Regions from separate parts of the Bradyrhizobium sp. sBnM-33 genome, predicted to be linked through region 3. Evidence: predicted binding sites of a transcription regulator. Region 3 holds the regulator's gene; each other region holds the start of a gene.

Evidence for each region. Region 3 encodes HrcA, which represses chaperone genes, less so after heat shock. Its sites were predicted from a motif close to GTTAGCACTCNCNNNNNGNGAGTGCTAAC; they were not measured.
Region 1: the regulator HrcA is predicted to act here: its motif matches at 3,281-3,309, upstream of groES (co-chaperone GroES).
Region 2: the regulator HrcA is predicted to act here: its motif matches at 1,825-1,853, upstream of groES (co-chaperone GroES).

Annotation. Positions count from the first base shown of each region.
Region 1 covers NZ_CP136624.1:8,126,394-8,131,483, reverse strand. The annotation lists gene RX328_RS38165 (hypothetical protein) at 1-604, opposite strand, end outside; gene groL (chaperonin GroEL) at 1,099-2,745, opposite strand; gene groES (co-chaperone GroES) at 2,873-3,169, opposite strand; gene RX328_RS38150 (hypothetical protein) at 3,511-4,020, shown strand; gene RX328_RS38145 (protein phosphatase CheZ) at 4,254-5,033, opposite strand.
Region 2 covers NZ_CP136624.1:4,435,598-4,440,687, forward strand. The annotation lists gene groL (chaperonin GroEL) at 1-1,377, opposite strand, end outside; gene groES (co-chaperone GroES) at 1,467-1,781, opposite strand; gene RX328_RS20360 (usg protein) at 2,163-2,450, shown strand; gene RX328_RS20365 (cupin domain-containing protein) at 2,602-3,150, shown strand; gene RX328_RS20370 (NupC/NupG family nucleoside CNT transporter) at 3,270-4,520, opposite strand; gene RX328_RS20375 (SDR family oxidoreductase) at 4,712-5,090, opposite strand, start outside.
Region 3 covers NZ_CP136624.1:167,903-172,992, forward strand. The annotation lists gene RX328_RS00785 (helix-turn-helix domain-containing protein) at 1-387, shown strand, start outside; gene RX328_RS00790 (VOC family protein) at 512-901, shown strand; gene grpE (nucleotide exchange factor GrpE) at 1,108-1,728, opposite strand; gene hrcA (heat-inducible transcriptional repressor HrcA) at 1,944-3,032, opposite strand; gene rph (ribonuclease PH) at 3,287-4,000, shown strand; gene rdgB (RdgB/HAM1 family non-canonical purine NTP pyrophosphatase) at 4,012-4,641, shown strand; gene hemW (radical SAM family heme chaperone HemW) at 4,634-5,090, shown strand, end outside.

The DNA of each region.
Region 1 (5,090 bases), 1.2 Mb from region 3:
GGCTGGAAAGCCCGACCTCGACGGCCTCGCCCTTCAGACTCTTGAGGAAGTCCAACGCGGCGTCGAGCTTGACCCGCACGCCGATCGCTTCCGGCGAGACGTCGGTAAAATCCTTCGGCGCCGGCGTGATGCCGTCGTCGCTGGTCTGGTACTCCTGAAATTCCTTCTCGCTGAGATCGGAATTGTCGGTCGAGGTCACTTCGGTCACGGTCTGGCCGATGCTGATCTGGCCGCGGAATTCGAAGGTGTCGCCGACAGGCTTGCGCAACAGCTTGACCGTGACCGGCAGCTTGTCACCGAGGCTCTGCGTGGTGCCGGTCAGGTTCTGGCCGCTGACGGTGAGGTTGGCGACAAAGCGGTCCTTGCGGTCGGCGCCCTTCGCGGCGGGGTAGCAGACGTCGAGAGTAGCAGCGGTGACGTTCTTGCCCTGGCGGGTTTCCTTCAGGATGACATCGGCATTGCCGTCCATCAGCCCGTCGATCGCGGTGAAATAGCGCGTCTCGGTCGCGCCGGGCGCGGTCTTGGGCTGCAGTTTCATCTGGGCGATAGCGAAATTCGGGGAGGCCATCACCAGACCGAGCAGGAGAAGGGGGAGCGCGCGCATGAGAATTCCCTTAGACCACAGAATCGGAGACGCCTTAGGTAGCAAACCTCGCTAGCTTCGGCCAAAAAGAAGGCCGTGAGGAGGCTTGTGCTCCTCGCACCCGGCAAGGGGATGGAGCCCGGCGAGCGTGCTCACCTCACATTTCGACATTGCATGACGGTCTCACGTCGCCTTACGGCTGCTTAGCACGGGGTAGGGACGCACCGGCGGAAGGGTTCCCTCCCCCCTTGCGGGGTCCGAGACGAGCGAAGCTCGCTCGAGGGTTAGGGAGAGGGGTGCCGCTTGCTCTGCTACCAGACGAACGCGTCACGCTAGAATCTCAGATTGGCCTGATCTCTTCGTCCGAATGCGCGGCTTACCCCTCTCCCCAACCCTCCCCCGCAAGGGGGGAGGGAGCCTTGCCAGCGCGCCCACATCACGAGAGACCTCGATGTCTCCCGCAAAAAAGAAGGCCGCCCCGGGGGCGGCCTTCGATCTGTTTGAGGAGCGGGGTCTCAGAACCCCATGCCGCCCATTCCACCCATGCCGCCGCCACCGCCGGGCATCGCCGGCGCTGATTCCTTCGGCAGTTCGGCGACCATGGCTTCGGTGGTCACCAAAAGGCCGGCCACCGACGAAGCGTCCTGCAGCGCGGTGCGCACCACCTTGGCCGGATCGATGATGCCCTTGTCGACCATGTCGACATATTCCTCGGTCTGGGCGTCGAAGCCGAAGGTCTCCGACTTGTTCTCGAGGATCTTGCCGACCACGATCGAGCCTTCGACGCCGGCGTTTTCCGAGATCTGGCGAACCGGGGCTTCCAGCGCCTTCAGGACGATATTGATACCGGCCTGAACATCGGAATTGTCGTTGTTGATGCGGCCGACCGCCTTTTTGGCGCGGAGCAGCGCCACGCCGCCGCCCGGCACGATGCCTTCCTGCACGGCTGCGCGGGTCGCGTTGAGGGCGTCCTCGACGCGGTCCTTCTTCTCCTTGACCTCGACCTCGGTCGCACCGCCGACCTTGATCACCGCGACGCCGCCGGCGAGTTTTGCAAGGCGCTCCTGCAGCTTCTCGCGGTCGTAGTCCGAGGTGGTCTCCTCGATCTGCGCCTTAATCTGGGTGACGCGGGCCTCGATGTCCTTCTTCTTGCCGGCGCCCTTGACGATCGTGGTGTTTTCCTTGTCGATCACCACCTTGCCGGCGCGGCCGAGCATGTTGATGGTGACGCTTTCGAGCTTCATGCCGAGTTCATCGGAGATGAGCTGACCGCCGGTCAGGATCGCGATGTCTTCCAGCATCGCCTTGCGGCGATCGCCGAAACCCGGCGCCTTGACGGCGGCGACCTTCAAGCCGCCGCGCAGGCGGTTGACCACCAACGTCGCCAGCGCCTCGCCCTCGACGTCCTCGGCGATGATCAGCAGCGGACGGCCCGACTGCACCACGGCTTCCAGCACCGGCAGCATCGACTGCAGGCCGGACAGCTTCTTCTCGTGCAAGAGCACGTAGACGTCTTCCAGCTCGGCGGTCATCTTCTCGGCGTTGGTGATGAAGTAGGGCGACAGGTAGCCGCGGTCGAACTTCATGCCCTCGACGATGTCCACTTCGGTCTCGAGCGACTTGTTTTCCTCGACCGTGATCACGCCTTCATTGCCGACCTTCTGCATCGCCTGCGCGATCATCTTGCCGATGGCGGTGTCGCCGTTGGCCGAGATGGTCCCGATCTGGGCGACTTCGGACGAGGAGGCGACCGGCTTGGCGCGCTTCTCGATATCCTTGACGACGGCGTGGACCGCGATGTCGATGCCGCGCTTGAGGTCCATCGGGTTCATGCCGGCGGCGACCGCCTTGCCGCCTTCGCGCACGATCGCCTGCGCCAGCACGGTCGCAGTCGTGGTGCCGTCGCCCGCGGTGTCGTTGGTCTTGGAGGCGACTTCGCGCAGCATCTGCGCGCCCATGTTCTCGAACTTGTCTTCGAGCTCGATTTCCTTGGCGACGGTGACGCCGTCTTTGGTGATGCGGGGAGCGCCGAAGCTCTTCTCGATCACGACGTTGCGGCCCTTCGGACCGAGCGTCACCTTCACCGCGTTGGCGAGAACGTCGACGCCGCGCAGCATGCGGTCGCGGGCGTCGCCGGAAAATTTAACGTCTTTGGCAGCCATTTGAATTGCTCCTAGAAAACGGTCCTCATCCTGAGGAGCGGGCATCGCCCGCGAAGGATGAATTTGTGAAAGCTGGGCCCCTCGAGACGGCAGCTTCGCTGTCTCCTCAGGGTGCGGGAGCATGCTGTTAAGTCAGGACGCCCATGATGTCGGACTCCTTCATGATCAGGAGTTCCTCGTTTTCGAGCTTGACCTCGGTGCCGGACCATTTGCCGAACAGCACGCGGTCGCCGACCTTGACGTCGATCGGAAGCAGCTTGCCGGCCTCATCGCGGCCGCCCGGCCCGACGGCAACGACTTCGCCCTGCGACGGCTTTTCCTTGGCGCTGTCGGGAATGATGATGCCGCCCTTGGTCTTCTCTTCGGCATCGATGCGCTTGACCACGACGCGGTCGTGCAGTGGACGGAATTTGGTTTTGGCCATGACGTCTCCTCTTGAAGTTCCTCTGGGAGGCTTAGGTTTCGGGTCTGTACCACTCGAAAATGGCTGGGAATGCCGGGTATTCGACGCCGCCCCGGGCGAGGCAGCACAACCCTTAGCAATCGTTGTATTTGAGTGCTAAACGTGGAGCCGGGGAATATGGCTTGGCGCCGATCCTGTCAAGCAAACAAGGGGATTAAAGCCTTGGTGAGGCCAATATAGGATGGTGCTTCGGAAACCAAATCGGTGCAGCGGCGTAATTTTAACCGACGTCATTGCTCCGGCAGACTTTTTGCGGTTGGCTGCTTGACGGGAGCGGCCAAGTGATTGCTCGGGGGAATGCGATGATCAGCTCACGTAATGCGCGTACGGTTGCCAATCTGGCGATCGCGTCGGCGCTTTCGATCTTGCTGGCGGCGTGCAGCAGCATGAGCCTGCCGTCACTGTCATCCAGTCCGCCGCCCGAGCCCGAAGTCGCGCCGGAAATGCCGGCAACCATCCGCTCCGACGAGATCGTCGGCCGCTGGGGCCTCGCCTCGTTCCAGAATCCCAATGACCGCGCCCGCACCGAAGCGGCGGCGCGCGGGCAGTGCAAGCAGCCCTACGTGATCGGCGCCGGCGCCAATGGCGGCGTGGTCATGCATCTGGCCGACCAGGCCACTCCGCAGGAGCTGCGCCTCAAGGGCAGCCCGAGCGGCAAGAATTATATCGGTCCGCCTGGTCCCGCCGGCGGCGAACAGGATCGCGAGATCGTTTCGTTCGACGGCCGCGTGCTGGTGACCCGCTTCATCGAAAAGGACGCCGCGGTCCGCTACGGCAACATGGTCTATGTCCGCTGCGCGCCGCGGGCGTGAGGCGGCAACACCCTCATCGTCATGCCCGCCACCGGGTCTCGCCTTCGGCGAGCCCGATGACAGGCTCCGGCCGGACATCCAGCAGGAGCGGCTTCTCCGCTGAATCGCTGATGTCTCTGGGATACTGGATCATCCGCTTTCGCGGATGATGACGGTGGAGGATGGGCACGAGCCCAACAAAAAAACGCCGGCATCGCTGCCGGCGTTTGTTTAGCGCGCGTTAACCAGCCCGATCAATCAAACAGGGCGTCGATGTCGTCCTGCGAGGCGTGGCCGGCGTCGCCGTCCAGTTTCGGACCGTTGAGCAGCTTGGCGTCGCCTTCGCGGGTGTCGACGATCGGCGCGGCGTGCGCCTTGATCGCATCGACGCCGCCCCAGATGTCCATCATCGTGTAGATGTGCTGCTCGATGAACTTCATCGTGGTCATCACCTTGCTGATGCGCTGGCCGGTGAGGTCCTGGAAGTTGCAGGCTTCGAAGATCGAGACGACGCGTTCCTGGATATCCTCGCTGAGCAGCTTCTGCTGGTCGGGCGAGATGTTCTTGGACAAAGCGGTTGCCGCCTGGTCGATCGCTTCGGTGGCTTCCAGGATTTGCTGGGTAGCCTGTTCGGTGCCGCCGACGACGGCACCGAGCTCGCCATTGACCTTGGCCATTTCCTGGCCGTCAAAGCTCTTGCCGTGCAGGGTGGCGATCTCGCGCTTGGTGCGGTTGATGGCGTCGTGAATCAGATCGAGCTCGACCTTGAGCTTCGCACACTGTTCGATCTGGGCGCGATAGGTTTCCAACAGCGCGTGCGCATCGGCGGTCTCGCGCGCGATAATATCCGACTGCTCGGTCGAACCGGCGCGGGCGTGACCGAAGCCGGCCATCTGTGCTCGGATGGCGCGCAGCTCGGCCATGATCTCGCGATGCATCGGGCCAATCTCGCCGCCATCGACTGCGGGCATGACAATTGGCGCATCGCCCAGAATGGCTTGTTCGATTCGAAAACGTTTGCGACTTACCGACATGAGATTTCCCACCCCTTCATTGCCCGGATGTTTTAGACCATGGCGATTTAACGTCAG
Region 2 (5,090 bases), 4.3 Mb from region 3:
ACCGGCGTTGATCGCGATCTGGCGGGCCGGCGCGGAGAGCGCCTTGCGCACGATCTCGACGCCGGTCTTCTGGTCGTCGTTCGCGGTCTTGATGCGCTTGAGCTGCTCGGAGGCGCGGAGCAGGGCGACGCCGCCGCCCGGCACGATGCCTTCTTCAACCGCCGCACGGGTCGCATGCATCGCGTCATCCACGCGATCCTTGCGCTCCTTCACCTCGACCTCGGTCGCGCCGCCGACGCGGATCACGGCTACGCCGCCCGCGAGCTTGGCCAGACGCTCCTGCAGCTTCTCACGGTCATAGTCCGAGGTGGTTTCCTCGATCTGCGCCTTGATCTGCTGCACGCGCGCCTCGATGTCAGCCTTCTTGCCGGCGCCATTGACGATCGTGGTGTTTTCCTTGTCGATCATCACCTTCTTGGCGCGGCCGAGCATCTGCAGGGTGACGTTCTCGAGCTTGATGCCGAGGTCTTCCGAGATCGCCTGACCGCCGGTCAGGATCGCGATGTCCTGCAGCATGGCCTTGCGGCGATCGCCGAAGCCCGGAGCCTTGACGGCCGCGACCTTCAGACCACCGCGCAGACGGTTGACGACGAGGGTGGCGAGGGCTTCGCCTTCGACGTCTTCGGCGACGATCACCAGCGGCTTGCCGGTCTGCACCACGGCTTCCAGCAGCGGCAGCAGCTCGTTCAGCGAGGACAGCTTCTTCTCGTTGATCAAGATATAGGCATCGTCCATCTCGACGCGCATCTTGTCGGCGTTGGTAACGAAGTAGGGGGAGATGTAGCCGCGGTCAAACTGCATGCCTTCGACGACGTCGAGTTCGGTCTCGAGAGACTTGGCTTCCTCAACCGTGATGACACCCTCGTTGCCGACCTTCTTCATGGCGTCGGCGAGGAACTTGCCGATTTCGGCGTCGCCGTTGGCGGAGATGGTGCCGACCTGGGCGATTTCCTCGTTCGAGGTGACCTTCTTGGAGTTCTTGACGAGGTCGGCGACCACGGCTTCCACCGCCAGGTCGATACCGCGCTTCAGGTCCATCGGGTTCATGCCGGCGGCAACGGACTTGGCGCCTTCACGGACGATCGCAGCCGCGAGCACGGTTGCGGTGGTGGTGCCGTCGCCGGCAGCGTCAGCGGACTTGGAGGCGACTTCGCGCACCATCTGCGCGCCCATGTTCTCGAACTTGTCGTCGAGCTCGATCTCCTTGGCGACGGTGACGCCGTCCTTGGTGATGCGGGGAGCGCCGAACGACTTGTCGAGCACGACGTTGCGGCCCTTCGGGCCGAGCGTGACCTTCACGGCGTTGTTGAGGATGTCGACGCCGCGCAGCATGCGGTCGCGGGCATCGACGCCGAATTTGACTTCTTTGGCTGACATATTTGTTTCCCTGAGTTGATCTTTGTTTCTCACCCTGTCGGGGAGGCGCCTTGCGGGCGCTCCTCAGGGTGAGCGTGGCAGGCGGTGTCTTAGGCGGCCTTCTTCTTGGCGGCGGAGGCGTCGAGCACGCCCATGATGTCGGACTCCTTCATGATCAGGAGCTCCTGGCCGTCGATCTTGACTTCGGTGCCCGACCACTTGCCGAACAGGACGCGGTCGCCGACCTTGAGGTCAATCGGGATCAGCTTGCCGGTTTCGTCACGGCCGCCGGGGCCGACGGCGACGACTTCGCCCTGGGAGGGCTTTTCCTTGGCAGTGTCCGGAATGATGATGCCGCCAGCGGTCTTCTCTTCGGCGTCGATGCGTTTGACCACGACGCGGTCGTGAAGCGGACGGAAGTTCATGCAGTCCTCCTAAACGTCTGGGAATGTTGTAGAATTCTGGAATTTTGGCAGTCCGGACCGGCGAGTGCCAACCCGGCTGGGCTGATTTAGGCCAGTATTCTTCGGGGGACAAGGGCTTCTAGCAGAAAAATTAGCACTCAAGTATGTCGTCTGCCAATTTTGTTCGGCATGATTAACGCGGCGACGGAAGCCTCCGGACCCCGTATTAGCACGTGCGGTAAGCTGCTGCTAACGCGGGAATTTTCAACAATTCGTTAAGCATTTAGGCTTGTGATAGGTTGGTATCGTGCGTCACATTTCTCTCATGTGAGCGCATCTCCGCCGGGGCGGCTCGGTGTGTGGCCACCACGTGAAATGCGCTTCCAGCAATGGAGGTTTGGCATGGTCTCGCGGGTTGGAGTTGCTTCCGACGACTTCCGGAAGCAGGTGCTGGGTTACGGGCTGACGACGGCGCAAATTCTGTATCGGATGCCGGATCATCCTTCGTTGCTGCAGACCTATGTCTGGCAGAATTACGATCTGTTTCCGAAATTCCCGGCGCTGAAGGACTTCCTCGCGTTCTGGCAGGAAAAGCTCGATGGCCCGCTATATTCCGTGACGGTGGCGCATTCCAGGCTGATCAAGCCGACGGAGCTGCGCGCCGTCGACGGGGTGTTCAGGCTGCATTGACCGAGCTGCTGTAGAGCTGCCGTAGGGTGGGCAAAGCGAAGCGTGCCCACCATCTGACACTCCGCTCGCGGTGGTGGGCACGCTGCGCTTTGCCCACCCTACGAAAAAATTCTGTGTTAGCCTCCTGCGACAAACAAAAAGGGAGGCACCCATGGCCAAGAAGAAAGCGGCATCACGTCCCGCGGCGCAGCTCGCCGTGAAGAAGAAGTGGTCGGGTCACAAGGCGGCAGCCAAATCCTCAGCCCGCAAGGCCGTCAAGTCAAAGGCGAGGGGCGCGCCGGCGGTCAAGGCCAAACCGGCCAGGAAGGCCCGGCCGAAGCAGCGCATCGCCATCAGCCATCACCGCGAAGAGGATTTCAAGGCCGATGGTCTGCGAACTTACGCCAAATACCGCGACCTCGGCATCGCGGACGCGACGCATGGCCTGGCGCAGGCGCATGTCATCCGCCTGATCGGCCCGTGCAACCCGGCAGAAGTTTCAAAACTGCATTACCACGACGTCGAATTCCAGATGGTCTACGTGCTCAAGGGCTGGGTGAAGACCTATATGGAAGGACAGGGCGAGACGCTGATGAAAGAAGGCAGCGCCTGGACCCAGCCGCCGCGCATCAAGCATCTGATCATGGATTATTCCGATGATGTCGAGTTGCTGGAAGTGATCTTGCCGGCGGAGTTCAAGACGGTGGAATTGGCGTCGTAAATCTCGCCGTCATTCCGGGGCGACGCGAAGCGTCGAACCCCGAATCTTGAGATTCCCCGATGCGCAATTGCGCATCTGAGGTCTGGTGCTTGCGCACAATCCCGGAATGACGCGGAGCGTCACGTCAACACCCCCACCACCGCCCCCATCAAACACGTCGCCAGCGTGCCTGACACGATCGACTTCAATCCCAGCGCATTGATCTCCTCGCGCCGCTCCGGCGCCATGGTGCCGAGGCCGCCGATCATGATGCCGAGACTGGCGAAGTTGGCAAAGCCGCACATCGCGTAGAGCATAATCAGCCGCGAGCGCGGGTCGAGCGTATCAGTGCCGAGCTTTGAGAGCTCAAGATAGGCGATAAGCTCGTTGAGCACGGTCTTGGTGCCCATCAGGCTTCCGGCCGTGACGGCTTGCGGCCAGGGCAGGCCCATCAGCCAGCACACCGGCGCCATCACAAGCCCCAGCAGCCGCTGTAGCGAAATTTTGGCGCCGCCGATCTCGGGCAACAGCCCGAGGATCGCATTGACGAGATAAACCAGCGCCACCAGCACCAAGAGCATCGCGACGATGTTGAGCAGCAGTTCGAGCCCGGCCGCCGTGCCCTTGGTGATTGCATCCATGGTCGAGGACGCATGCATGTCGGGATCTCCAAGCGAGCCGCCAGTGCGCTTATCGGAAGTCTCCGGCACCATGATCAAGCTGATCAGGATCGCGGCCGGTGCGCCCAGCACGGATGCGATGACGAAATGCGCGGCCGCATCGGGAATCAGCGGCGCCAGGAACGTGGCGTAAAGCACCAGCACGGTGCCTGCGATGCCGGCCATGCCGCCGGTCATCACCAGGAACAGTTCGCTGCGCGTGAGCTGCGCCAAGTAGGGGCGGATAAACAGCGGTGCCTCGACCATGCCGAGAAAAATATTGGCCGCGGCCGACAGCCCGACCGCCCCGCCGACGCCGAGCGTGCGCTCCAACAGCCACGCCATGCCGCGCACGATCGGGGGCAGCACGCGCCAGTAGAACAGGAGCGTGGTCAGAACGCTCATGACGAGCACGATCGGCAGCGCCTGGAATGCCAGGATGAAATCCGCGCCCGGCGCCTTGAGATCGAACGGCAGCGCGCCGCCGCCGAGATAGCCGAACACGAAGGAAGTGCCGGCGCGCGTCGCCGCCGCGATCGTGCCCACGGCGTCGTTGATGGCGCCGAAGGCTTTTGCCACCGGCGGCAGCTTGAGCAGCACCAGCGCGGTGACGATGGTGACGGCCAGCCCGATCGCCACCTGACGGAGCGACACGGCGCGGCGGTTCTCGCCGCACGCCCATGCGATCGCCAGCAACGCCAGCACGCCAAACGCCGATTGCAGTTGCAGCATGAATCCCCCGAAAACCCGGGAGCGATTATGCCAACCTTGTCGATTTGTGAAAGCCCAACTCGTGTCCCGGACGCGGTGCGGCGCCACTTCATGCCGCGCTGCAGAGCCGCGACCTTGTCGTGACGCGCGGAAAGCTGGGCCCCGGTTCAGCAGCGCAGCACGTTGTGCTGCGCTGCGCCCGGGGCACGAGATCAACCCCGGCCGACGAACGGCATTTTGGTCGCCATGACCGTCATGAACAGCACATTGGCATCGAGCGGCAGGCCGGCCATGTAGGCGACCGCATCGCCGACGGCCTTCGCGTCCATGCGCGGTTCGTGCTTCATCGTGCCATCGGGCTGCATCACGCCGGGACCGGCGACCATGCGGTCGGTCATTGGCGTCGCGGCATTGCCGATGTCGATTTGGCCGACCGCGATGTCGTACATGCGGCCGTCGAGATTGGAGGCCTTGGTGAGACCCGTGATCGCGTGTTTGGTCGAGGTATAGGCCGCCGAGAACGGCCGCGGCGCGTGCGCCGAGATCGAGCCGTTATTGATGATGCGGCCGCCGCGCGGGGTCTGGTCCTTC
Region 3 (5,090 bases):
GCAGGCCGTGCCAGCCATCGGCCTTCGCCCGAGATCACATTTGCCTATAGACGGCTGGCACGCAGCGCGGGCGGCGTGCGCATCACTGCGCTTGCAAGAGAGATCGGCTGGAGCCGCAAGCATTTGGTCGATCGCTTCCGAGCGGAAATTGGTCTCGCGCCGAAGCCGGTCGCCCGCATCATGCGCTTCCATCAAACCTGCCGGCTCGCGCAGACGGGAGCGGCAAGCGGCTGGGCAGGGATTGCGGCCGAAAGCGGCTATGCCGACCAGGCGCATCTCGTCCGCGAATTTTCAGCCCTTGCTGGCGAACCGCCAACAGCCTGGGCCCACCGGCTGGCGCTGGCTGATAGCCGCCTGCTGCGCCCGCTGGACGCGCTGGACGCGTAGCCAGTCAGGTAACAAATCTTCAAGCCGACGCACCTCACCTCGCGATATTGGCGAGGTAACGCAATGCAGGGAGTTGCCCGTGACCAGTCCAAGCAAAAGCGAAGCGCCGCGCCTTTATCCGACGATGCGCTGCCGGGATGCCGAAGCGATGATCCGCTGGCTCAAGGAAGTTGTTGGTTTCACCGAACGCGCCGTCTACCGGAACGGCGGCACGATTCATCACGCCGAGCTTGCCTTTGGGCCCTCGATCCTGATGCTCGGCCAAAGCAGGGAGGACGAATACGGCAAGCTCGTCGGCGATATCGGCGGCCGTCGCACGGACGCGCTGTATGTCGCAGTCGACGATCCCGACGCCCTGCATGCGAAGGTCAAAGCCTCCGGCGCCATCATCGAAATGGACCTGCGCGACACCGATTATGGTAGCCGCGACTTCGCCTGCCGGGATCCGGAAGGCAATCTCTGGAGTTTTGGGACCTACCGGCCGAAGGCGGACGAGAGGCCGCTGCGAGCATAGGCCCGCGTCAACCGCCTTCGGTGATACTCCGTAGACCCCTCATCCCTGCGCGAGCGCAATTGCGCTCGTCGCTGGAGGAGCGCGCCTGCGCGCGTCATCGAAGGATGAAGGCCGAGATTCCGCAGCGGGGCCTTCATGGTTCTCCCGGCGATGCGAAGCATCGTCCGGAGACGGCACTTGCGCGCCTCCTCACCATGAGGGTCTATTTACGCCGCGCTGTTCGGCTCATTGTTGGCCGCCGGCGCGGCCTTGGCGCCGCCCTTCGAGACGCCGACGAGTGCCGGGCGCAGCACGCGCTCGCCGATCATGAAGCCGGCCTGTACGACCTGAACCACCGTACCTGCGGGAACGGACGGATCGGGCACTTCGTACATCGCCTGCTGGAAATTCGGATCGAACTTCTCGCCCGACGGATCGAACTTCTTGACGCCGTTCTTCTCCAGCGTGTTGAGCAGCGAGCGCTCGGTCAGCTCGACGCCTTCGATGAAAGCCTTCAGCGCCGGATCGGCGCTGGCCTTGGTCTCGGCCGGCATGGCATCAAGCGCGCGCTGCAGATTGTCGGCGATCTCCAGAATGTCGCGGGCGAAGCCGGTAATGCCGTAGGCGCGCGCGTCGGCGACTTCCTTGGCGGTGCGCTTGCGCAGGTTTTCCATCTCCGCCAGCGTGCGCAGCATCTTGTCGCGCGCTTCCGCCGCTTCCTTCGTCAACGCCTCGACCGATCCTTCCTCGGGATCGTCGGGCATGATGTAGGGTTTTGAGACCACGGGCTCGCCGGTCTGGTTGGCGGGTTGTGCCCCGTCGTCACTCGGCCGGTTGGGATCGGTCATAAGACTGCCTTCTCAAAAACGATTCTGGTTCGATGGGGATTTGCTGAGCGGGATATCGTGCTTTAGGGGCCGAAAATCAAGCGCTCCATAGCGTTTTCGAGCGAAGTGGGCACCGGTTCGCATAGCAATCAAGCTTGCGCAGATTGCGTAGACTTATCTGCGGTAGAAAACGCGTCAAAACGACAAAGCCAGGATTGGGGTCGATTCGTGGCGGATCAGCCGCCCAGCATCCGGCTGACAATGCGGGCGGCATAATCCACGGTCGGAATTACCCGCGCATAGTTCAGCCGGGTCGGCCCGATCACGCCGAGAACGCCGACAATGCGGCGCGAAGCGTCGCTATAGGGTGCGATGATGGTCGAGGAACCGGACAGCGAGAACAGCTTGTTCTCCGATCCGATGAAGATCCGCACGCCTTCGGCGCGCTCGGCCCGGCCCAACAGGTCGATCACGCCGCGCTTGGTCTCGAGATCGTCGAACAGCGACTTGACGCGTTCGAGATCTTCCAGCGCGTGCAAATCTTCCAGCAGGTTGGCATGCCCGCGCACGATCAACTGCCGGTCTTCGTTTTCGCCGCCCGACCAGCTCGCAATCCCCGCCTCGATCACCTTCTGCGTCAATTGATCGAGCTCGATGCGGCTCTGCGCCATCGCGGTTTCGAGTTCGAGCCGCGCTTCAGCGAGCGTTCGGCCGCGAATTCGCGCATTGAGAAAATTGCTCGCCTCCGTCAGGGCCGAGGAAGGCACGCCGGGCGGCAGCGTCAGCACGCGGTTTTCGACCTGACCGTCTTCGCCAACCAGCACGACCAGCGCGCGCTCCGGCTCCAGCCGGACGAATTCGATGTGTTTCAGCCGTGAATTAGATTTGGCGGTCAGCACCACCGCGGCCGCACGGGTCAGGCCGGACAGCCGCGTCAGCGCCTCGCCGAGCGCCGCCTCGACCGACTGCGCCCGCCCGACGGAGGCAAGCTGGCTCTGGATCGATTCCCGTTCAGGTTCGGTGAGGTCGCCGACCTGCATCAAGGCGTCGACGAAGAAGCGCAGGCCGAGTTCGGTGGGCAGGCGGCCGGCCGAGGTATGCGGCGCGTAGATCAGGCCGAGCGCTTCGAGGTCCGACATCACATTGCGTACGGACGCCGGCGACAGCGGCACCGCGATCAGGCGCGAAATGTTGCGCGAACCGACGGGTTCGCCGGTCGCAAGATAGCTCTCGACGATTTGACGAAAAATGTCGCGCGAGCGCTCGTTGAGCTGGGCGAGCCCCGCATGCGGCGCGATCAGGCCAATCGGATCGTGGTGGGCCACTGTTAACTCCCTGATCCCCCTAATTTGTCGATCTCGCGCGCCGATGACAAGCGTCCGCTTCGCATAGCGTTTTCGAGCGAAGTGGCCGCCGGTTCGCGTAGAGAAACGCGTCAAAACAACAAGGTAGAGGTTCGGTTTTGATCGATCAGAACCGAACCTCTACCCCGAAACAAGGCAAAAACCCTTGCCGCTGCCCGTTCCCCCTCCTACAAGCACCGCGAACGAATTTTCGCTCGATTTTGGAAGGATTCCCCATGCGGCCGAGCCGCCGTGCGCCCGATCAGTTGCGCCCCGTGTCGCTGGAACGCGGCGTGGTCAAATATGCCGAAGGTTCCTGCATGGTGAAGTTTGGCGACACCCATGTGCTGGTCACGGCCACCCTGGAAGAACGGCTGCCGCCCTGGTTGAAGGGCCAGGGCCGCGGCTGGGTCACCGCCGAATACGGCATGCTGCCGCGCGCCACATTGGAGCGTACCCGCCGCGAGGCCGCCGCCGGCAAGCAGGGCGGCCGCACCGTCGAGATCCAGCGGCTGATCGGCCGCTCCCTGCGTGCAGCTGTCGACCTCGAAGCGCTCGGCGAGCGTCAGATTACGGTCGATTGCGACGTGATCCAGGCCGATGGCGGCACCCGCACGGCCTCGATCACCGGCGCCTGGGTGGCGTTGGCCGACTGCATCGGTTGGATGAAGAACCGCAGCATGCTGAAAGCCGATGTGCTGCGCGACAATGTCGCCGCGATCTCCTGCGGCATCTATCAGGGCACGCCGGTGCTCGACCTCGACTATGCCGAGGATTCTGAGGCCGAGACCGATGCCAATTTCGTCATGACCGGCGACGGCCGCATCATCGAGGTGCAGGGCACCGCCGAGAAGACGCCGTTCTCTCAAGACGAGTTCCTCGCGCTGATGGAACTGGCGCGCAAGGGTGTCGCGCGTCTGGTGGACTTGCAGAAGCTGGCCGTCGCGTAGTCTGATCGCACATGCACCGTCGAATCACCGGCCGGCTCGTGATCGCGACCCACAATCCCGGCAAGCTTGCCGAGATGCGGGAATTGCTGGCGCCGCATGGCGTCGAGGCAATCTCCGCGGGTGAGCTGGGCCTGAGTGAACCGGAAGAGACCGGCAAGACGTTTCGGGCTAACGCCGCGATCAAGGCGATCGCGGCGGCGAAAGCAGCGCAATTGCCGGCCTTTGCCGATGATTCCGGCCTCGTGGTCGATGCGCTCGATGGCGCGCCCGGAATCTATTCGGCGCGCTGGGCCGGCGAGGGCAAGGATTTTATGGCGGCGATGACAAGGATCGAGCGCCTGTTGCAGGAGCGCGGCGCGACCACGCCCGAAAAGCGCAAGGCGCATTTCGTCTCGGCCCTGTGCGTCGCCTGGCCCGATGGGCATCTCGAAGAAGTCGAGGCCCGCACCGACGGAACCCTGGTCTGGCCGCCGCGCGGCACCGCCGGTTTCGGCTATGATCCGGCATTCCTGCCCGACGGGCACACGCGGACCTTTGGCGAGATGACTTCCATCGAAAAGCACGGCCTGCCGCCGTTCGGACTTGGCCTGTCGCACCGGGCACGGGCCTTCGTCAAACTGGCGGAGATCTGCCTTGGCTAGTCGCGCGCGACCCCGCCCCAAAAATGCCTTCGGCGTCTACGTGCACTGGCCGTTCTGCCTGTCGAAATGCCCCTATTGCGATTTCAACAGCCACGTCCGCCACGCACCGATCGACGAACAACGCTTTGCACGCGCGTTTGCGCGCGAGATCGAAACCACGGCGGCGCGCGCACCGGGGCGGACCGTCACATCGATCTTTCTCGGCGGCGGCACGCCTTCCTTGATGCAGCCGCAGACTGTCGGCGCGATTTTGGATGCGATCGGAAGGCACTGGCGCGTCGCCGGCAATGTCGAGGTCACGCTCGAAGCCAACCCGACCAGCGTGGAAGCGACGCGGTTTCGCGGCTATCGCGCGGCCGGCGTCAACCGGGTTTCCCTTGGCGTGCAGGCGCTCGACGACGCCTCGCTCAAAGCGCTCGGACGGCTGCATACCGCACGCGAGGCGCTCG